4 regions of the Pseudomonas sp. NLJ1 genome follow, and region 1 is predicted to be linked to each of the others. Evidence: riboswitches for the same ligand, from Rfam matches in the RefSeq annotation. Region 1 holds a riboswitch; each other region holds the start of a gene.
What was found. A riboswitch is a leader RNA that binds a small molecule or an ion and turns the genes downstream of it on or off. The one in region 1 is predicted to bind cobalamin.
Positions count from the first base shown of each region.

Region 2: linked by a shared signal. The riboswitch ahead of R9B85_RS00100 (CbtB domain-containing protein) and the one ahead of R9B85_RS22050 (TonB-dependent receptor) in region 1 are both predicted to bind cobalamin.
Region 3: linked by a shared signal. The riboswitch ahead of cobW (cobalamin biosynthesis protein CobW) and the one ahead of R9B85_RS22050 (TonB-dependent receptor) in region 1 are both predicted to bind cobalamin.
Region 4: linked by a shared signal. The riboswitch ahead of R9B85_RS00760 (CbtB domain-containing protein) and the one ahead of R9B85_RS22050 (TonB-dependent receptor) in region 1 are both predicted to bind cobalamin.

Region 1 covers NZ_CP137735.1:4,878,737-4,884,275, reverse strand. Annotated here, with positions in the region: gene R9B85_RS22065 (TerC family protein) at 1-601, opposite strand, end outside; gene R9B85_RS22060 (hypothetical protein) at 631-870, opposite strand; gene nhaR (transcriptional activator NhaR) at 1,004-1,897, shown strand; cobalamin riboswitch at 1,932-2,140, shown strand; gene R9B85_RS22050 (TonB-dependent receptor) at 2,250-4,376, shown strand; gene R9B85_RS22045 (DUF1624 domain-containing protein) at 4,580-5,539, shown strand, end outside.
Region 2 covers NZ_CP137735.1:18,679-24,217, reverse strand. Annotated here, with positions in the region: gene R9B85_RS00120 (DUF3618 domain-containing protein) at 1-456, shown strand, start outside; gene R9B85_RS00115 (M42 family peptidase) at 600-1,673, shown strand; partial or broken gene R9B85_RS00110 (low affinity iron permease family protein) at 1,670-1,900, opposite strand; gene R9B85_RS00105 (CbtA family protein) at 1,913-2,599, opposite strand; gene R9B85_RS00100 (CbtB domain-containing protein) at 2,609-2,797, opposite strand; cobalamin riboswitch at 2,891-3,114, opposite strand; gene R9B85_RS00095 (GNAT family N-acetyltransferase) at 3,219-3,698, opposite strand; gene R9B85_RS00090 (LysE family translocator) at 3,823-4,452, shown strand; gene R9B85_RS00085 (alpha/beta fold hydrolase) at 4,474-5,346, shown strand; gene R9B85_RS00080 (pirin family protein) at 5,443-5,539, shown strand, end outside.
Region 3 covers NZ_CP137735.1:291,362-296,900, reverse strand. Annotated here, with positions in the region: gene R9B85_RS01320 (LysR family transcriptional regulator) at 1-36, opposite strand, end outside; gene R9B85_RS01315 (multidrug/biocide efflux PACE transporter) at 129-557, shown strand; gene R9B85_RS01310 (branched-chain amino acid aminotransferase) at 810-1,829, opposite strand; partial or broken gene R9B85_RS01305 (AAA family ATPase) at 1,966-2,455, opposite strand; gene R9B85_RS01300 (hypothetical protein) at 2,621-2,980, opposite strand; cobalamin riboswitch at 3,079-3,291, shown strand; gene cobW (cobalamin biosynthesis protein CobW) at 3,392-4,459, shown strand; gene cobN (cobaltochelatase subunit CobN) at 4,463-5,539, shown strand, end outside.
Region 4 covers NZ_CP137735.1:154,695-160,233, forward strand. Annotated here, with positions in the region: gene R9B85_RS00750 (LysE family translocator) at 1-613, opposite strand, end outside; gene R9B85_RS00755 (GNAT family N-acetyltransferase) at 738-1,217, shown strand; cobalamin riboswitch at 1,322-1,545, shown strand; gene R9B85_RS00760 (CbtB domain-containing protein) at 1,639-1,827, shown strand; gene R9B85_RS00765 (CbtA family protein) at 1,837-2,523, shown strand; gene R9B85_RS00770 (cobalamin biosynthesis protein) at 2,523-2,909, shown strand; gene cobM (precorrin-4 C(11)-methyltransferase) at 2,945-3,697, shown strand; gene R9B85_RS00780 (DUF1272 domain-containing protein) at 3,764-4,006, shown strand; gene R9B85_RS00785 (response regulator transcription factor) at 4,226-4,840, shown strand; gene R9B85_RS00790 (transporter substrate-binding domain-containing protein) at 4,854-5,539, shown strand, end outside.

The sequences.
Region 1 (5,539 bases):
TCAGGAAGCCCAGGGCCAGCATCACCACGGTCGGGTTGTCGTTGATGAAGTTGGCCAACGGGTCGGCGGCCACCATCATGACGATCACGGCAGTGATAACGGCGATGATCATGATCGGCAGGTGCTCGGTCATGCCCACGGCGGTGATGATGCTGTCAACCGAGAACACGATGTCCAGCAACAGGATCTGGAAGATCGCCGCAGCAAAGCCCAGGGTAACCGTCGACGATACCTTGGCTTCTTCCTTGGCACCGTGCGGGTCGACGTTCTCGTGGATTTCCTTGGTCGCCTTCCACAGCAGGAACAGGCCACCGGCAATCAGGATCACGTCCTTCCAGGAGAAGGCATTGCCGAACACCTCGAACACCGGGTCGGTCAGCTGGACGATCCAGGCCACCGTGCTGAGCAAGGCCAGGCGCATGACCAAGGCCATGCTGATACCGATACGGCGCGCCTTGGAGCGATACTCCAGCGGCAGCTTGTTGGTCAGGATGGAGATGAAGATCAGGTTGTCGATGCCCAGTACGACTTCCATGGCCACCAGCGTAGCCAAGGCAACCCAGGCGGTAGGGCTAGCGACGAGTTCCAGCAAATATTCCATTGTTCAAATCCTGCAGCAGCGGTTGGGGGTCAGATTTCCTGGGTGTCTTCTTTCTTGTCGGCGTCCTTGGGCTTGTGCCCTTCGTTGCCGATGGCCTCGCTCAACGCCTGCTGTGCAGCCTTGTTGGTGTCGTCGATGGCCTGCTTGGCCGACTGTGCGGCCTGGTCGAGCATCTGCTGGGCGGATTTCTCGGCCTGCTCGCAACCGGCCAGGGTGAACAGGGCCAAGGCCAGCACCAGCGGCGTGCCGATGGATTTGAGTTGCAGCATGGGTTCCTCGCTTTCATATTCCGGCGGCGCGCACGGCGCCTGATGGAGCCGCATTCTAAAGAGCGTAATACATCAGGAAAATTCGTTTTTTCAGCGGTTATACTTCGGGTTTTACGAATCCGGAAACATACCGATGCTCAACTATCGGCAGTTGCACTACTTCTGGGCCGTGGCCAAGACCGGCAGCATCGCCCGCGCCAGCGAACAGTTGAACCTCACCCCGCAAACCATCAGCGGGCAGATCAGCCTGTTCGAACAGACCTACGGCCTGGAGTTGTTCCAGCGCGTGGGGCGCCAGCTGGAGCTGACCGAAACAGGGCGCCAGACGCTGATCTATGCCGAGCAGATGTTCCAGCTGGGTAGCGAGCTGGAGGCCATGCTGCGGGCCGGTCCGCAGGAACAGATCCTGTTCCGCGTGGGTGTGGCGGACGTGGTGCCCAAGTCCATCGTCTACCGCCTGCTGGCACCGACCATGGAGCTGGACGAGGTGCTGCGCATCAACTGCCGCGAAGACAAGCTCGAACGGCTGCTGGCCGACCTGGCGATCCAGCGCCTGGACCTGGTGATTTCCGACAGCCCCATGCCCAGCCACCTGGACATCAAAGGTTATAGCCAGAAACTGGGGGAATGCGGGTTGAGCTTCTTCGCCACCCTGGCGCTGGCACAACGCCTGGAAGGCCCCTTCCCCGCCTGCCTGCAGGATGCGCCATTGCTTATCCCCGGGCAGGAAACCGTGGTACGCAGCCGCCTGCTGCGCTGGCTGGGTGAACAGCAGGTGCAGCCACGGATCGTGGGCGAGTTCGATGACAGTGCCTTGATGCAGGCATTCGGGCAGTCGGGCAGCGGCATCTTCGTAGCGCCCAGCGTGATCGCCGAGGAAGTGTGCCGCCAGTACGGCGTGGAGCTGATCGGGCAGACCGACGCGGTGCACGAGTCGTTCTATGCCATTTCGGTAGAACGCAAGGTCAAGCACCCGGGGATCGTGGCGATTACCGAGGGGGCGCGACGGGAGTTGTTTCATTGGTAGAGGGCAGATTTGACGCCCCCGCATTTCAATGGTCATATGCCTGCCAGTTTCAGGTGCCCTGCGCCGCCGCGCGCAGGGTGAAACGGGAAGCCGGTGCGTCGTGTTACCCCACGACAAGTCCGGCGCTGCCCCCGCAACGGTAAGCGAGCGAACCCTTCGAGATACCACTGTGCACCTGCATGGGAAGGTGAAGGTTTCATGCCCCTCGCAAGCCCGGAGACCGGCCTGGAGCTTCACTTGGCAACCCGCGGTGGGCGGGCGCAGGCCGGTATCGGTGCGCGCGCCTGCGTGCACGGTGTGCCTTTGCGTGTTTTCCACCGGGATCCATTCATTCCTGCAGTAGTGGAACGACATGTCCCGTATCTTCAAGCTTCACCCCCTGGCGGCCTGCCTGGCCGTTTCCCTGCCGGCCCTGGCCGATGACCTCGACCGACAACCATTGGCCCTGCCCTCAACGGCCATCACCGACACCTTCGACAGCCACGCCATCGACCTGGCCACCCCGACCCAGGCTGGCTCGCGCCTGGGCCTGAGCGCCCTGGAGACACCGGCCAGCACCAGTAGCATCAGCGCCGAGGAGATCCAGCAGCGCAACAACCTCACCGTGCAGGACGCGGTGACCCGCTCACCGGGCATCAGCTACATCGGCTCCCCGGGCGACGGCGGCACGGGCCTGTCCGCCCGCGGCTTTACCGGGCACAACTCGGTGATGACCTTGTTCGACGGCGCACGCCTGTACACTGGTGCCGGCACCCAGACGTTCCCGATCGACCCGTGGATGGTCGAGCGCATCGATGTGATTCGCGGCCCGGCCTCGGTGCTGTATGGCGAAGGGGCCACCGGTGCGGTGGTCAACGTGGTCCCGAAAAAGCCGTTTGCCGGCGAGGTGCGCAACCACCTGCGCCTGGGCTACGGTTCGTGGGACCGCCAGCAGCTCGGCCTGGACAGCGGCGGCAGCCTTGGCGAGCGCCTGAGCTACCGCCTGGCCCTGAACCAGCAAGCCGGTAACGGCTGGGTCGACCGCACGCCGTCGCGCAGCCTGGCGTTGAGCGCCGCACTGCGCTTCGATGCCAGCGACGACCTCAGCTTCACCCTCGCCCACGACCGTGGCGATGCGCAGCCTGCCAACTATTACGGCACCCCGCTGATCGACGGCCGCTACCGCAGCAGCCTGCGCGACAAGAACTACAACGTGCAGAACGACGTGCAGCATTACGTCGATGAATGGACCCGCCTGAACACCGACTGGACGTTGAACGACCACCTCAGCGCCAGCAACCAGCTGTACTACATCAAGAGCCGCCGTCACTGGCGCAATGCCGAGGACTACAGCTGGGATGCAGGGCGCCAGCAACTGCTGCGTGGCAGCTACCTGCAGATCAAGCACAACCAGGAACAGTTCGGCGATCGCCAGGCCTTCACCCTCGACCACACACTGTTCGGTCTGGCCAGCAAGACCGTGGTCGGCGCCGAGTACAACAAGGTCCGCTTCAACGTCGACAGCAACGCGCCCTACAACGATGTGGGCGGCGACTACGTCGACCCGTGGCAACCGCAACCAGGTTGGTTCCACAGCGCCTCGCCACTGCGCCCGCAAACCCTGTCCAGCACCCACACCTTTGCCCTGTTCGCCGAAAACCGTCTGCAGTTGAGCGATCGCCTGTCACTGGTCACCGGTGTACGCCGCGACCAGAACCACATCGTCCAGGAGAGGCTGACCACCGACAGCCACAGCGACCGTAGCCTGCGAGGGGGCAACTGGCGCGCAGGGCTGGTGTTTGCGGTCAGCGAAGACCTGTCGCTGTATGGCCAGTACTCCACCAGCGAGGACGGGGTCGACAACCTCATCAGCCTCAGTGCCAACCAGATGCACTACGACCTGACCGAGGCCAGGCAGACCGAGGTGGGCCTCAAGCAGCGCTTCTGGGAGGGGCGTGGCGAATGGACATTGGCGGCCTACCACATCGTCAAGAAGAAGCTGCTGGTGGATGACCCGCTCACCCACGAGAAGCAACAGGCTGGCCAGCAGACCTCCGACGGCCTGGAGGCAACCCTGGAACTGGCGCTGGCGCACCAGTGGCAGGTATCGGCAAACGCGGCGATCGTGCGCGCCAGGTATGACGACTTCGAGGAAATGGTCGGCGGCGTGGCTCAGGACCGTGCGGGCAATCGCCCGCCAAATGTGCCGCGGCGTACCGCCAACCTGTGGCTGAGCAAAGGCTTCGGCCAGTGGCTGGAGGCCGGCATAGGCGCGCGTTATGTGGATGAGCGCTATGCCAACACCGCCAACACCCAGAGCGCCCCCGGCTACACCGTGGTCGATGCCAACATCGGCTGGCAGGTGTTGCCGGACGTGCGGCTGGGGTTGCAGTTGAACAACCTGTTCGACCGTGAGTATGTGCAGTCGGCGTTCAGTGGGCAGCAGTGGCTGATGGGGATGCCACGGTCGTACTTTGCGACGGTGGATTACAGCTTCTGATCTGAACTGCCTGCACCGGCCTCTTCGCGGGTGAACCCGCTCCCACAGGGATATCACAGAATTCGAATACGGTGACGTACCTGTGGGAGCGGGTTTACCCGCGAAGAGGCCGGCACAGGCAGCACAAAAACATCTACCTCTCCGGGATAATTTAGTTATAAGATAACGTTTCAGTTGACATCGATTCCTAACAGCGACCTCCCATGACAAGCGCCAGCGCCACCCCCACCCTGCTCACCCAGCGCCTGCAGAGCATCGATGCCCTGCGCGGCCTGGTGATCCTGTTCATGCTCCTGGACCACGTCCGTGAAACCTTCTTTCTGCACCGCCAGGTCAGCGACCCTATGGCCATCGACGCCACCGAGCCGTCGCTGTTCTTCAGCCGCACCCTGGCCCACCTGTGCGCGCCGGTGTTCGTCATGCTGACCGGCCTGTCGGCCTGGCTGTACGGCGAGAAACACCAGGGCCGCAGCGATGTCGCGGCGTTCCTGTTCAAGCGCGGGCTGTTCCTGGTGGCGCTGGAATTCACCCTGGTCAACTTCGCGTGGACCTTCCAGCTGCCACCCAGCGTCATCTACCTGCAAGTGATCTGGGCCATCGGCGTGAGCATGATCGCCCTGTCGCTGCTGGTGTGGCTGCCACGTGCCGCCCTGATCGCCCTGGGCGCAATCATCATCGCCGGCCACAACCTGCTCGATGGCCTGCACTTTGGCGCCGAATCCGCCCTGCATGTGCCGTGGGCAATCCTGCATGACCGGGGCTGGCTGGAGTTCTCCGAAAGCCTGCGCCTGCGCACCTCCTACCCGGTACTGCCGTGGATCGGCGTCATCGCCCTAGGCTACGGCCTGGGCCCCTGGTTCGCCCGTGGCAGCGAGGCCGGCCAACGCCAGCATCGCCTGCTGCTGGCCGGGCTGATCGCGCTGCTGGGCTTTGTCGTGCTGCGCCTGGTCAACGGCTACGGCGAGGCGCCGTGGAGCACTTACCCGAGCGTCACGCAAACCCTGATGAGCTTCTTGAACATCACCAAGTACCCGCCGTCGCTGCTGTTCCTGGCGCTGACCCTGGGCTGTGGCCTGATGTTGCTGCGCGCCTTCGAACGTGCCGGCCAGGCCCGCTGGATCAGTGCCCTGGCGGTGTTCGGTGCGGCACCGATGTTCTTCTAC
Region 2 (5,539 bases), 780 kb from region 1:
ACGCAGGCGGGGGAGGCAGTGCATGACGCCAGCCAGAAGGTGCGCATGAAAGCCCATGACATGCGCGATCGGGCCAGCGAACTTGGCAGCGGCGCGCGCGACTCCATGGGGGCTTCCGCGGACACCCTGCGCCATTCGGCACACAAGGCTACCGATCAGGCCGCGGCATTGAAGGGCCAGTTCGATCACCTGCTTCAGGAGCAACCTCTGGTATTGGCTGCTTTGGGAATAGCACTGGGTGCGGCATTGGGGGCGGCGCTACCCGGTACCCGCAAGGAAGACCAGCTGATGGGCGCCAGCAGTGATCGTTTGACCGACACGCTCAAGGCCAAGGGCCGCGAGGTGAAGGCGTCGGTCGAAGAGTCGTTCGATCAGGCGGGTGGCAAGGCGTCGACCCAGGCAGAGCGCAGGCCTGGAGACTCCGATCTTTCCTCAGGGTTGGGCTTCAATTCCTGATCCTGCGGGATGTGCGTTGCCAGCCTGTTCTGCCTGGGCAGCGGGCTGGCGGCTATCCGCGAGCTCCTCCAGCCCACTTGATAATGAACGCGTGCCAAGTGGGCCGGTCAACCGCTTGCAACTTTAAACAGGGAGGTTCTGCCTTGAAGATCGACGCGTTGTTGACCGAACTCCTCAATGCCCGCGGGCCAGGTGGGCAAGAGGATGAGGTGCGCACCATTTGCCTGCGAGAGCTCGCCAACTTCTGTGATGACACGCACATCGATTCTGCCGGCAACGTGGTAGGGGTCATTCGCGCCGGGCTTGCATGCAATCCGCAGGCAGCCATACGTGTAATGGCCCACCTCGATGAGATCGCGATGATCGTCAAGAATGTCCACGACAACGGCACACTGGAGGTGCTTGCCCTCGGGGGAGCGCAACCGATCAGCTTTGGTGTCTGCCCTGTCGACATCCTGGGCGATGAGCAGATCCTGCCTGGCGTGCTGTCGTATGGCTCGATGCACAGTAGCAGTCGGACTGCCAACGGAAGAGACGTGCTGACCGGAAACGTCCAGTGGAAGGATGTGCATGTAGTCACACGCAAGACCAAGCAGGAACTGCAGGCATTGGGGGTTCGACCAGGTACGCGGGTCGTGCTCAGCCAGCACTGGCGTCGGCCATTCAAAGTGCAGGACTGTGTTGCCGCTCATTTTCTCGATGACCGTGCTCCCATCAGCGCTGTCATCCTCTGTGCGAAGCTGCTGGGTGAGAGGCGAGCGGCGCTGAAGCAGGATGTGTGGTTCGTGCTCACCACACTGGAGGAAGAATCCAATGCCGGTGCCATGTACGCCGCGTCCCGGTTGCCCGGCGACACCACCATCGCGGTCGAGGTCGGCCCGGTGCTCGAAGAGTATGGTACGCAGCTGTCAGCCGACCCGATCATCAATACCGGTGACCAGAAGGGCTACTACAGCCGCACCGTGGTACAAGGCCTGATCGCCGCTGGCCGCAGGGCAGGGTACAAGCCGCAGGCGGCATTGCTCGTAGACTTTGCGTCGGATGCGAGTGCGGTATTGAGCGCAGGGATCGATGCCCGGGCAGGTTGCATTGCGATCCCGACAGAGAACACTCATGGCTTTGAGATGGTACTCCTGGATGGCATTTCAGCCTGTGCGGAAACCTTGGCCGAATTCCTGGTGAGCTCCCAGGATGAAAACGACCTTATAGGCCGCTAGCGCTGCAGATTGTCCCGAGCGGCATCGTCTGCCTGTCGCTCGCGAGGGGGCTGTGGAGGCGTTTCGCAGTGTCTGCCCATCGCCTGATACTCTTTGCGAAGTTGATGGATCTCCCGGTTGTCGAGTGATTCGAGGCCTAGTACCGATTGCTCCGCTGATTTTGTAGCGCGGATCAGTTCGTCGAGCTTCACATGGATGATGTCGTTGTCCCGGTTCTGGGTGTTCTGAAAAGGCAGGCATCAGGCCTGATTGGAGCGCCGGAACAGCCAGGCGCTGAGCAGGCCCAGGGCCAGCCAGAAGGCGGCGTTGGTCAGCCAGGAGGCCACTTTGAACTGGGTTTCCAACGCTGCGGGGGCAAGGCTTTCGTGCACCTCGGGTTGCGGCGCACCGATCACATGAGGAATGACCAGCAACACGGCGCCAAATGCCTTGAGCAACCAGTGGCGGGCGAACACCAGCAGGGCCAGGCCCAGCGCGGTGGCGCTGGCGGTGCCGACCCACCAGGCCTGGCGTTGCCCCAGGTCGGCGGCGGCAGTACCTGGCAGTTCCGGCGGCAGGCCCAGGGTCGGGGCCAGGCAGAACACTGCGAAGCCGGCCAGGCCCCATAGTGCACCGGTGCCGGCACGCTTGGGTTCGCGCAGGCTGTACAGGGCGGTGAGGATCAGGGCGAAGCCGACCGCGACCACCAGGTTGCCGCCAGTGGTGGACAGCACCCGCTGCCAGCCGTCTTCCGGCGACCAGGCTTCGGCGCTGTGTTCATGGGCTGCCACTTCGCCGGCATGCTCGTGCTGGCCGACCGGGGCTGCGGACTCGTAGGTTTCTGCCTCGAGAATCAGCGGGGCGACCCAGAAGCTTTGCAGCAGGGTCAGCAGCAAGGCCGCCAGCAACCCGCTGAAGCCCGCGGTACGGGCAATGCGTGTGATCATCGGGCGTACTCAGTGGCAGGGGAAGGCGGCGCTGTGGCGGGTGTCGTGGGCGGCGTTGTGCACGGCCTCGATGTGCGAGAAGCCAGCGAAGTACACCAGGCACAAGCCCAGCAGGCTGGCGCCGACGGCGATGACGACACGCTGGCTGAGGGTAACGGGGGTAGTAATGCTGTGTTGCTTGGCGCTGGTGACGGGCATGACGCGTTCCTCTGCTTTTTGTGGGCAACGGGCAAGCGCGGCAGCCCCGAGCGTGGCAGCCCAGGGGAATGCAACAGCGCCCGCCCACCGCGGGGTGTTCATGAACGCCAGGCCGGTCTCCGGGCTTGCGAGGAGGAGCCAGGCTCCTGGAAGGCGTCACCTTCCCATGCCGGGTGATCGGGCACAGTGGTACAGACGCTTCGCTCGCTTACCGTTGCGGGGGCAGCACCGGCCTTGTCCGGCCCTGCTGGAGGGCCTGGGACGCACCGGTTTCCCGTTTCACCCCCATTGGGGGCACCTGAACGCGAGGCATAAGGAGACCATGGGGCGGGGCTGCCGTCAATTGCCAGAATCGAGTTTGCCGGCGCCTCGGCTACTCCGCACCCACAGGGATTGTGAAGCGGACGCAAAGCGCTCCCGGTCAGCCCCGGGCAAACGCCGCCAGCTTGTCCCCATCCAGCCGGTAACGCACCCACTCATCCTGCGGCTCGGCACCCAGCTTCTGGTAAAAGCCGATCGCCGGCTCGTTCCAGTCCAGCACGCTCCATTCCAGCCGCCCACACTTGTTCGCCACCGCCTCGCGGGCAATGTGCTGCAGCAACTGCCGGCCGGCGCCGTCGCCGCGTTGCTCAGGAGTGATGTACAGGTCTTCCAGGTAGATACCGTTGCGGCCTAGCCAGGTCGAGTAGCTATAGAAATACACGGCGAATCCGATTGCCCGGCCATCGCGTTCGCAAATCAGGCTGTGCACGGTGCTGCCCTCGTCGAAAAGGCTGTGCTCGATATCGGCAACGCTGGCGATTACCTCGTGGCGGGCGCGTTCGTACTCAGCCAGTTCGGTGATGAAGGCCAGGATCTGCTCGGCATCGTTGCGAACGGCAGGGCGAATGGTGAGGCTCATGGTGACGGCTTCCTTGGTCTGGGAGTAGCGGTACAGCGATGTGTATCTACACAATTTAGTGAAACTGTACCGGTTGTAGAGGAGGGGACTCCGTTAGTGTGACAGCACCCATAACGAAAGTGGAATGCCTGCCATGCTTGCCTCTGCCGACCTGCTGACCGCCTTCGTGCTGTTCGCCTTCGTGTCTTCCATCACTCCTGGCCCCAACAACACCATGCTGTTGGCCTCGGGTGTCAATTTCGGCGTGCGCCGCTCCATTCCCCACGCCATGGGTATCAGCGTCGGTTTCATGGTCATGGTGCTGGCCGTTGGCCTGGGCCTGGGGGAGGTGTTCAAGGCCTGGCCGGTGCTGTACACGGTATTGCGCTACACCGGCGCCGCCTACCTGCTGTACCTGGCCTGGAAAATCGCCACCTCCGGGGCGGTCGGCACCGCTTCGTCCAGTGCCCGCAAACCGCTGGGCTTCTGGGGCGCGGCGGCATTCCAGTGGGTCAACCCCAAGGCCTGGGTGATGGCAGTGGGGGCAATCACCACCTACACGCCGGCGCAAGGCTATGTGACCAACGTCATTGTCATTGCCGCCTTGTTCGCCCTGGTCAACCTGCCGAGCGTTGGGGTATGGGTGATGTTTGGCAGTGCCCTGCGCAACCTGTTGCAGAACCCGCGTTGGCTGATGCTGTTCAATGTCCTGATGGCCTTGTTGCTGGTGATTTCACTGTACCCGCTGCTGTTTGTAGAATCGGCATTTTCCTGACCCCGCGAGTACAGTAAGCCGATGCAGTTGATCCCCTGGTCCCACGAATGCGCCGAAGGTTTCACCCTGCGGGGCTGGCGAACCCCGGCCAGTGGCAAGCCGTTGCTGCATTTCCTGCACGGCAACGGCTTCTGCTGCCTGGCCTACCAGCCATTGCTGATGCGGCTGGGCGAACATTTCGACCTGTGGCTCAGCGATGTCCAGGGCCATGGTGACAGCGACCATGGTGGGGTGTTTCGTGGCTGGAACCGGACCGCTGCGCTGGCGGTGGACGCTTTCGCAGCCGGGCGAGGCGAGTATGGCGACGTGCCGCGCTTTGCCGTCGGGCACAGCTTCGGTGGCGTGCTCACCGGCCTGATCCTGGCCAGTGAGCCGCAACTGTTCACGCGTGCCGTGCTGCTTGACCCGGTACTGTTCAGCCGGCGCATGCTGGGTGTGATGGGCGTGGCGGCTCTGGTCGGCTTGCACCAGCGTCATACGCTGGCGCGCAAGGCTGCCACCCGTCGCAGCCACTGGCCCGACCGCGAGGCAGCCCTGGCTTCGCTGCATGGGCGGGGTATCTTCAAGGGCTGGACCGATGAGGCGTTGCGGGCCTACGTAGAGCATGCCATCGGTGACTGTGGCGAAGCGGTGGTGCTCAAGTGCCGGCCCAGCCGCGAAGTGGAAATCTTCAGTTCGTTCCCCAAACGCATGTGGGCGAGCCTGGCGGCGATCCGCACGCCCACGCGGGTGCTTTACGGCGAGCACACTTACCCCTTCGTGCCCCATTCGGTGAACCGCCTGGCGGCGCTCAACCCTCATGTCAGCGGCAGGCAGGTTGCCGGCGGGCATTGTTTCATGCAGGAAGACCCGGTCATGGCTGCCGAACAGGTGCTCGGTTTCTTGCAAGGCTGACTGTTCCATGGGTGGAACGATGAATGCCAAACAAGCCTGCTACCGCCTGATTGGCATCATTGATAAGGTTATCTCAACCAAGAGAGGAGCCTTCTCATGAAAACGATTCTGGGTATTCACCGCAGCCCTCACGCCCACTGGGTAGGTGATGGGTTTCCGGTGCGCAGCCTGTTCACCTACGACAACCTGGCCA
Region 3 (5,539 bases), 1.1 Mb from region 1:
GACAAAGGCGACCAGAGCTTCGGGTGAATAACGCATGGTATTGATAAAACCGATGGTAGCTATGTCGCGAGTATCAGTTCTATCAAAGAAGATGGGAAGCACGACTCACGCAATGGATGGATTTTGCAATGAAAAACGTGTCTTTCAGCGAACGCCTGGTTCATGCCGTCGGTTATGAAGTGTTCGCCGTGCTGCTGTGTGCGCCACTGTTGTCCTGGATCATGGGCAAGTCGCTGGCGACGGCGGGAGCGCTGGCGGTGACCCTGTCGGTGATCGCCATGCTGTGGAACATGGTCTACAACGCGCTGGTCGATCGCTACGTGCAGGTCGAGCGCATCCACTGGAAGGCCAGCGTACGCTTCGTGCACGGCCTGGGCTTCGAAGCCGGGCTGGTGGTGTGGTGCCTGCCGGTGGCGGCCTGGATGCTGGAGATTTCGTTGCTGCAGGCGTTCATGGTGGAGCTGGGCTTCTTCGTGATCATCCTGCCCTACACCGTGCTGTACAACTGGGCTTTCGACAAGGCCCGGCACCTGCTGATGCAGCGTCGCCTTGCATGAGAACTACCTGCCTGCGCCGTACCTCGATTTGTGCATTGTGCGGATATCCTGGGGCCGCTTCGCAGCCCTTTCGCGACACAAGGCCGCTCCTACAGGGACGGCGCTGGTTTCAGGCATGCGCTGTACCTGTGGGAGCGGCTTTAGCCGCGAACACCGGCGCAGCCGGTGCCATCCGAAGTTGACCGGGTCAGCCGAAAAAAAACGGGGCATGCCATCGCTGGCATGCCCCGTCCTTCAAACCGCTAAAGCGCCTCAGGCGACCTTGACGATCCAGCCAGCCGGTGCTTCCACATCACCGCTCTGGATACCGGTCAGCTCGTTGTAGAGCTTCTGGGTAACCGGGCCGACCTTTTCCAGGTCGTGGAATACATGCAGCTTGCCGTTGTACTCGATGCCGCCGATCGGTGTGATCACCGCAGCGGTACCGCAGGCGCCGGCTTCGATGAAGCGGTCCAGCTTGTTGATTTCCACATCGCCTTCGATCACGGTCAGGCCCAGGCGCGATTGCGCCAGTTCCATCAGCGACAGGCGAGTGATACCTGGCAGCACCGAAGCCGATTTCGGGGTGACGAACTCGTTGTTGGCGGTGATGCCGAAGAAGTTGGCCGAACCGACTTCCTCGATCTTGGTGTGGGTCAGCGGGTCGAGGTAGATGGCGTCGGCGAAGTTGGCCTTCTTCGCTTCTGCACCCGGTTGCAGGCTGGCGGCATAGTTGCCACCGACCTTGGCCGCGCCGGTGCCTTGGGGAGCCGCGCGGTCGAAGCTGGAGATCTGGAAGTTGTGCGGCTTCATGCCGCCCTTGAAGTACGAGCCAACCGGGATGGCGAAGATCGAGAAGATGAACTCGGGGGCGGTGCGCACGCCAATGTTGTCACCGGTGCCGATCACGAACGGACGCAGGTAGAGGGCGCCTTTGCCATGCGGTGGTACGAACTTCTCGTTGGCCTTGACCACTTGCTTGCACGCCTCGATGAACACATCGGTCGGCACCTGCGGCATCAGCAGGCGGGCGCAGCTGCGCTGCATGCGGGCGGCGTTCTGGTCCGGGCGGAACAGGTTGATCGAACCGTCCTTGCAACGGTAGGCCTTGAGGCCTTCGAAGCACTGCTGGCCGTAGTGCAGGGCCGTGGAGCCTTCACTGATGTGCAGTACGTTGTCTTCGGTCAGGGTGCCTTTGTCCCACTCGCCATTGCGCCATACGGACAGGTAGCGTTTGTCGGTCTTGATGTAGTCGAAACCGAGCTTGTCCCAATTAATGCTTTCGTTGCTCATGACACCCTCATTGTCTTGCAAGTGCCCGATTGCTCGGGCTGCTGTTATATGCGCACCACGCCACCATAATACATCCGTGGCAGATCGGGAACGGCCAGTCACGAATTGATAGCCTGCAATGCATTCATTGCAGCTTCTACAGGTGCAGGTACTCGTCCAGCGCCAGCTGGTCGAGCAGTACCTGGTCGTGGGACGCCACCACCAGCGCCCCGCGAAACTGCCCGAGCATGTGTTCCAGTGCGGCCAGCGACGGCAGGTCCAGGTGGTTGCCGGGTTCGTCCAGCAGCAACAGGTCGAGTGGCCGTTCGCGGTACAGCACGGCGGCCAGTGCTGCCTTCATCCGCTCACCGCCGCTTAGCAGGCCGCTGGGCAGTTCGATGCGGGCCGCATCCAGGCCCAGTTGTGCCAGGCGGCTGCGCAAGTCGCCCTGGGCCAGTGTCGGGTTTGCCTGGCGCAGGTGATCGAGCACGCTGGTGTGGCCTGGTAGTGCGCTGCAGTTCGCGCGCCTGGCGTTGCTGCTGCTGTTTCAGCCTGGCAAGTTGCTGTTGGGCCAGCGCCGTCTGGCTGGCTTTCTGGGCCGAATAGAAGCTGTAGTTGCCGCCATAGGCCTGCAAGCCCAGGCTGGTTCCACGAGTGCGCCGCGGGCCCTGTGGGAGCGGGTTCACCCGCGAAACAGGCGACGCGGTGGATGGCACGGGCTTCGCCCGTGTTCGCGGGTGAACCCGCTCCCACATTGCCGGCGGCACCCTTAAGGTGTGCGCTGGACCTGTAGGACCGCGCATGCCCCTGGTTCAGCGCCCCATCAAGCGCTTGCTCCAGTCACCCCCGTGGCTCTGCTGGCAAGCCTCTTCACTGTCAAACCGCACATGCCAGGCCGGATGATCCAGCTGAATGCCGGCCTGCTCCAGTGCAAGGCCCGTCAGCGCCAGCATGCGCACCTTCGCGTCGCCCGCCACGGCGGCGGCCTTGTCGGCCTCTCGCTCGAACACCCAGGTAATACGCAGGCTGGCCGGAAAATCCTCGGGCGCGAGACGGTGGGTAAGCCAGCTGAAACCGACGATCTCGGCCTTGGCGGTTTCGCAGGCTTCGGTCAGGCAAACCACCAGTTCACGCTCCAGGCGTGCCATATCGCGCTTGTTCAGGGGTTTCACCGGTGGGCCTCGCTGCTCAAAGCCACCACTGTAACGCAGTTGCGCCACTTGTTGTCGGCCAGCCCGACAGCAATGGTTGACCACCCGCCAGCCACTGCGTAGCCTTGCCACTTCGAGGTTCTTCGGCCAGGCCGAAGCTAAGACGGGAACGCGGTACAAGCCGCGGCTGCCCCCGCAACTGTAAGCACCGACAACGGATCGACACAGCCACTGCGCCCGCGCGCGGGAAGGCGTCATCCCGCCAGCCTGCTGCACCAGCGGGCACATGGAACGGTGCGAGCCAGGAGACCTGCCTCGTCACGTTTTCGACTTTCAACCGGGCGGGGTGATCCGGTGGCGAACAAGCCCGGCCGGCATGGCCCGCGGCTGTCGTCCTGCATGCCCGCGCCAATCTGCCAAGGGCAATGCGACATGAAAACACTGGCCAAGCTCCCCGTCACCATCGTCACCGGCTTCCTCGGCTCGGGCAAGACTACCTTGCTGCGCCACATGCTCGACAACGCCCAGGGCCGCCGCATTGCGGTGATCGTCAACGAGTTCGGCGAGTTGGGCATCGATGGCGAAATCCTCAAGCAGTGCAGCATCGGTTGCACCGAAGAAGAAGCCAGCGGCCGCGTCTACGAGCTGGCCAACGGCTGCCTGTGCTGCACCGTGCAGGAAGAGTTCTTCCCGGTGATGCGCGAGCTGGTGGCACGCCGTGGCGACCTGGACCATATCCTCATCGAAACCAGCGGCCTGGCCCTGCCCAAACCGCTGGTACAAGCCTTCCAGTGGCCGGAAATCCGCAATGCCTGCACCGTCGACGCGGTGATCACCGTGGTCGACAGCCCGGCCGTGGCCGCCGGCACTTTCGCCGCCTACCCGGACCAGGTCGATGCCCAACGCAAGCTCGACCCCAACCTGGACCACGAATCACCGCTGCACGAACTGTTCGCCGACCAGCTGGCCAGCGCCGACCTGGTGGTGCTGAACAAAGCCGACCTGATCGACGCCGAAGGGCTGGCCAAGGTCCGCGCCGAGGTGGCTGAAGAGCTGCCGCCGGCGGTCAAGGTGATCGAAGCCAGCAGCGGTAAGCTGCCGCTGGAGGTGCTGCTGGGCGTGGGCGCCGAGTCCGAGGCGCACATCGATGGCCGCCGTACCCACCATGATTCGCACCATGACGGCGATGACCATGACGATCATGACCACGACGCCTTCGACTCCATCTCCATCGACCTGCCAGAAGCCGACGAAAGCCTGCTGCTCGACGCCCTGACCCAGCTGGTGGTGGAGTTCGGCATCCTGCGCGCAAAAGGCTTCGCGGCCATCCCCGGCAAGCCGATGCGCCTGCTGGTGCAAGGCGTGGGTACCCGTTTCGACAAGCACTTCGACCGCGCCTGGCGCGCCGACGAGCCGCGCATCACCCGCCTGGTGCTGATCGGCCAGGACCTCGATGCCGCCCAGCTGGAAGCGCGCCTGCGCCAGGCCCTGGGCGCCTGACCCATGCACCTGCTGCGGACCCAGCCCGGCGGCTTCGTGCCGGATGACAGCATTGCCGACCTCGGCCAGACGCCCGCCGAGCTGGTGATTCTCTGCAGCGGCGATTCGCACCTGGCATTGCTCGCCGACACCGCCGAGCAATTGCCCGACGATTACCCCAGCCTGCGCCTGGCCAACCCGATGCAGGTACAGAACCATGCCTCGGTCGACCTGTATGTCGACCAGGTACTGCGCCATGCCAAGGTCATCCTGGTGTCGCTGCACGGTGGCGCAGGCTACTGGCGCTATGGCGTCGAGCAACTGGTCGAGCTGGCCGGCCGTGGCGTGCAGCTGATCCTGGTGCCGGGCGACGACCGTCCGGACCCGGAGCTGACCAGCCTGGGCAATGTCAGCAGCGAGCAGGCCGAACGCCTCTGGCACTACCTGCGCCAGGGCGGCAAGGCCAACGCCATCAACCTGTTCAACTGCCTGGCCAGCCAGTGGCTGGGCCGCGACTATGCCTGGGACGAGCCGCAGCCTTTGCCGCGCACCGCCGTGTATCACCCGGCCAAGGGCAGCGCCACGCTGGAGGACTGGTACCCGCAGTGGCACCCCGAACAGCCGGTGGCGCCGCTGCTGTTCTACCGCTCCCATCTGCAGGCGGCCAACACCGCGTTCATCGATGTGTTCTGCCAGCGCCTGCAGGCCGCCGGGCTCAACCCGTTGCCGATCGCCGTGGCCAGCCTCAAGGAAAGCGCCTGCCTGGAGCAGGTCGAAGCCTGGCTGGACGAGGTGGGTGCCGAAGTGCTGGTCAACACCACCGGCTTTGCCCTGTCCAGCCCCGAGCGCCCCAACCTGCGCCCGTTCCGTCGCGATATCCCGGTACTGCAGGCCATCTGCGCGCAAGACAACCAGCCCGGCTGGGAGGCCAGCGAGCAGGGCCTGGGGGCGCGTGACCTGGCCATGCACATTGCCTTGCCCGAACTGGACGGGCGCATCATCACCCGCCCGGTCAGTTTCAAGGACATGGCGTGGCGCAGCGAGCGCAGCCAGTCTGACGTGGTCTGCTACCGCGCGCACCCCGAGCGCATGGATTTTGTC
Region 4 (5,539 bases), 910 kb from region 1:
CTACAAACAGCAGCGGGTACAGTGAAATCACCAGCAACAAGGCCATCAGGACATTGAACAGCATCAGCCAACGCGGGTTCTGCAACAGGTTGCGCAGGGCACTGCCAAACATCACCCATACCCCAACGCTCGGCAGGTTGACCAGGGCGAACAAGGCGGCAATGACAATGACGTTGGTCACATAGCCTTGCGCCGGCGTGTAGGTGGTGATTGCCCCCACTGCCATCACCCAGGCCTTGGGGTTGACCCACTGGAATGCCGCCGCGCCCCAGAAGCCCAGCGGTTTGCGGGCACTGGACGAAGCGGTGCCGACCGCCCCGGAGGTGGCGATTTTCCAGGCCAGGTACAGCAGGTAGGCGGCGCCGGTGTAGCGCAATACCGTGTACAGCACCGGCCAGGCCTTGAACACCTCCCCCAGGCCCAGGCCAACGGCCAGCACCATGACCATGAAACCGACGCTGATACCCATGGCGTGGGGAATGGAGCGGCGCACGCCGAAATTGACACCCGAGGCCAACAGCATGGTGTTGTTGGGGCCAGGAGTGATGGAAGACACGAAGGCGAACAGCACGAAGGCGGTCAGCAGGTCGGCAGAGGCAAGCATGGCAGGCATTCCACTTTCGTTATGGGTGCTGTCACACTAACGGAGTCCCCTCCTCTACAACCGGTACAGTTTCACTAAATTGTGTAGATACACATCGCTGTACCGCTACTCCCAGACCAAGGAAGCCGTCACCATGAGCCTCACCATTCGCCCTGCCGTTCGCAACGATGCCGAGCAGATCCTGGCCTTCATCACCGAACTGGCTGAGTACGAACGCGCCCGCCACGAGGTAATCGCCAGCGTTGCCGATATCGAGCACAGCCTTTTCGACGAGGGCAGCACCGTGCACAGCCTGATTTGCGAACGCGATGGCCGGGCAATCGGATTCGCCGTGTATTTCTATAGCTACTCGACCTGGCTAGGCCGCAACGGTATCTACCTGGAAGACCTGTACATCACTCCTGAGCAACGCGGCGACGGCGCCGGCCGGCAGTTGCTGCAGCACATTGCCCGCGAGGCGGTGGCGAACAAGTGTGGGCGGCTGGAATGGAGCGTGCTGGACTGGAACGAGCCGGCGATCGGCTTTTACCAGAAGCTGGGTGCCGAGCCGCAGGATGAGTGGGTGCGTTACCGGCTGGATGGGGACAAGCTGGCGGCGTTTGCCCGGGGCTGACCGGGAGCGCTTTGCGTCCGCTTCACAATCCCTGTGGGTGCGGAGTAGCCGAGGCGCCGGCAAACTCGATTCTGGCAATTGACGGCAGCCCCGCCCCATGGTCTCCTTATGCCTCGCGTTCAGGTGCCCCCAATGGGGGTGAAACGGGAAACCGGTGCGTCCCAGGCCCTCCAGCAGGGCCGGACAAGGCCGGTGCTGCCCCCGCAACGGTAAGCGAGCGAAGCGTCTGTACCACTGTGCCCGATCACCCGGCATGGGAAGGTGACGCCTTCCAGGAGCCTGGCTCCTCCTCGCAAGCCCGGAGACCGGCCTGGCGTTCATGAACACCCCGCGGTGGGCGGGCGCTGTTGCATTCCCCTGGGCTGCCACGCTCGGGGCTGCCGCGCTTGCCCGTTGCCCACAAAAAGCAGAGGAACGCGTCATGCCCGTCACCAGCGCCAAGCAACACAGCATTACTACCCCCGTTACCCTCAGCCAGCGTGTCGTCATCGCCGTCGGCGCCAGCCTGCTGGGCTTGTGCCTGGTGTACTTCGCTGGCTTCTCGCACATCGAGGCCGTGCACAACGCCGCCCACGACACCCGCCACAGCGCCGCCTTCCCCTGCCACTGAGTACGCCCGATGATCACACGCATTGCCCGTACCGCGGGCTTCAGCGGGTTGCTGGCGGCCTTGCTGCTGACCCTGCTGCAAAGCTTCTGGGTCGCCCCGCTGATTCTCGAGGCAGAAACCTACGAGTCCGCAGCCCCGGTCGGCCAGCACGAGCATGCCGGCGAAGTGGCAGCCCATGAACACAGCGCCGAAGCCTGGTCGCCGGAAGACGGCTGGCAGCGGGTGCTGTCCACCACTGGCGGCAACCTGGTGGTCGCGGTCGGCTTCGCCCTGATCCTCACCGCCCTGTACAGCCTGCGCGAACCCAAGCGTGCCGGCACCGGTGCACTATGGGGCCTGGCCGGCTTCGCAGTGTTCTGCCTGGCCCCGACCCTGGGCCTGCCGCCGGAACTGCCAGGTACTGCCGCCGCCGACCTGGGGCAACGCCAGGCCTGGTGGGTCGGCACCGCCAGCGCCACCGCGCTGGGCCTGGCCCTGCTGGTGTTCGCCCGCCACTGGTTGCTCAAGGCATTTGGCGCCGTGTTGCTGGTCATTCCTCATGTGATCGGTGCGCCGCAACCCGAGGTGCACGAAAGCCTTGCCCCCGCAGCGTTGGAAACCCAGTTCAAAGTGGCCTCCTGGCTGACCAACGCCGCCTTCTGGCTGGCCCTGGGCCTGCTCAGCGCCTGGCTGTTCCGGCGCTCCAATCAGGCCTGATGCCTGCCTTTTACGCTGGCTTCGGCTGCCGCCGGGGTTGCCCGGCGGATACGCTGGAAACATTGCTACGCCAGGCCCTGGCCAACCAGGGCCTGGCGTTGGCCGACCTGCAAGGCATCGCCAGCATCAGCCTGAAGGCCGACGAACCCGGTTTGCAGCAATTGGCTGAACGCCTCGACCTGCCCTTGGTGCTGTACGATACCGCGCAGTTGCAACCTTACGAACCCCAGCTCAGCCACCGCTCCGCCACGGCCCATGCTCACAGTGGCTGCTGGGGTGTGGCAGAGAGTGCGGCACTGGCCCTGGCCTGCCAGCGGGTTGGCACTGCCAGGTTGCTGCTGAAACGCCAGATACTGGGCCCGGCTACCCTCGCCCTGGCCTGTTGAACGCTTCCTCCCCCTCTTTCTCGCAAGGACTTTCCATGACGGTCTACTTCATCGGCGCCGGCCCCGGCGACCCGGAACTGATCACTATCAAGGGCCAACGGCTGATCCGCCAGTGCCCGGTGATCATCTATGCCGGTTCGCTGGTGCCGGCCGCCGTGCTCGAGGGGCACCAGGCCGAGACCGTGATCAACAGCGCCGAGCTGCATCTGGAACAGATCATTGCCGCCATGCGCAGCGCGCATGAACAAGGCCAGGATGTGGCCCGGGTACACAGTGGCGACCCCAGCCTGTACGGCGCCATCGGCGAGCAGATCCGCCACCTGCAAGCGCTGGGCATCGATTACCAGATCATCCCCGGGGTCACCGCCACGGCGGCTAGCGCCGCCCTGCTCGGCTGCGAACTGACCCTGCCCCAGGTAGCGCAGACCGTCATCCTCACCCGCTATGGCGACAGTTCGCCCATGCCGCCCGGCGAGCAACTGGGCGAGCTGGCGCGCCATGGCAGCACCTTGGCGATTCACCTGGGGGTCAAGCACCTGTCGCGTATCGTCGATGAGCTGCTGCCGCACTACGGCGCGCACTGCCCGGTGGCGGTGGTGCATCGTGCTACCTGGCCGGACCAGGACTGGGTGCGCGGTACCCTCGGCGATATCGTGGAACGCGTCGCGGCCAAGGATTTCCGGCGCACGGCGCTGATCCTTGTGGGCCATGTGCTGGGCGACACACCGTTTGCCGAGTCGGCCTTGTATCGCGCCGGGCACGCCCACCTGTATCGGCCTGGCGACTGAGCATTGCCAGGTTCGCCGCAGGCGTAGCAGACTCCGGTTTCCCGCCTGCAAACAGGAGTCATGCCCATGCTGGACCTACGCCCAAACTGCGAGTGCTGCGATACCGACCTGCCGGGTGACAGCCCCGATGCGCTGATCTGTTCCTTCGAATGCACCTTCTGCCGCACCTGCGCCGAAACACGTTTCCAGGGCCGCTGCCCGAACTGCACCGGCCAGCTGGTGGCACGCCCGACACGGGTCGGCCAGGCACTGGCCAACAACCCCGCCTCAACCCAGCGCGTGAGCAAATCACACTCCGCCTGCGCATGACGACTACAAAAACAGGCATCGCCGCTTTGCCAGGGTGATGTCTTTCCCACTTTTTGTAGGACTTTTCAACAGCAAGCACGTGGACTTTCAACACTTCTATACTCGGCATTACCAAATTTCGGGAATGGTCGTATCGTGCAGCGCTTCCGATAACCCCACTTGCAGACGTATTCCTGAGTGATCCAGGAAGCGGACCACATCCTCACAGGAGTTTTCTTCATGACTACCGTGCTGATCGTCGACGACCACCCCATCGTCCGGCTGTCCTTGCGCATGTTGCTCGAACGCGAGCGCTTCCGTGTTGTCGGCGAGGTCGGCAATGGCAGCGAGGTGGCGCAGGTGGCCCGCGACCTGCGACCGGATGTGGTAATTCTCGACATCGGCCTGCCCGGCCTGGATGGCATGGAAGTGATAAAGCGCCTGCAATGCCTGGAGCCGGCGCCCAAGATCATGGTGCTGACCGGCCAGGCCACCGATCTGTATGTGCGGCGCTGCCTGGATGCTGGCATCGGCGCTTTTGTCACCAAGGAAGAAGACCACGAGGCGTTGCTGTTTGCCCTTAAAGCGCTCGTCAAGGGCTACTCGACCTTCCCGCAGATGTCGGTCAATAGCAACTCGCTGGAAAGCGAGCCAGTGCGCCTGTCCAGCCTGTCCAACCGGGAAATGGAGGTGCTGCGGCGCCTGGCGCGCGGCGAGAACAACAAGAATATCGGCACCTGCATGAACCTCAGCGCCAAGACCATAAGCACCTACCGGGGCCGCATCATGGAAAAGCTCAAGACCGAATCACTGGTTGAAATGGTCGACCTGGCCAAGCGCAACAGCGTCTACTGAGCGCTCGATGACAATGAAGCGCCTGCTGGCAAGCGCCCTGCTGGTCATCGGCCTGGCCGGTTCCGGCGCGCTGCTGGCAAACAGCGAACCTCGCCAATTGCTGGCACGCTCGGTCAGCGCCGCGGCCCCGCTTGCGCTGTCCAGCGAAGAGCGGCATTGGCTACAGCAACGCCAGCACCTGGTACTTGGCAGTTCGCGCCCCGACTACCCGCCGCTGGAGATCAATGTCAGCCAGCACGACTACGAAGGCCTCAGCGCCGATTACGCTGGCATCATCGCAGAACAGCTGGGTACCACCATCGAAGTACGACGCTTCGACAGCCGCCACGAAGCCATCGCTGCGCTACGCGACGGCCGTATCGACCTGCTGGGCAGCTCCAACGCCTTCGAGGCAGCGGATGCCCAGCTCAGCCTCAGTTCAAGCTACGCCGACGATCTGCCAGTCATCGTCACCCGCGAGGGGCGCAGCCTGAAGAACACCCCCGACCTCGCCGGCCTGCGCCTGGCCATGGTCGATCATTACCTGCCGGCCAGCAGCGTCCGCAGCCTGTACCCCAAGGCACAATTGAGCCTGTATCGCTCGACCCTGGCCGGGTTGGCCGCCGTCGAACTGGGCGAGGCAGACGCCTACCTGGGCGATGCCATCAGTACCGACTTCGCGATCGGCAAGAGTTACCAGGGCACACTGAAGATCGACCA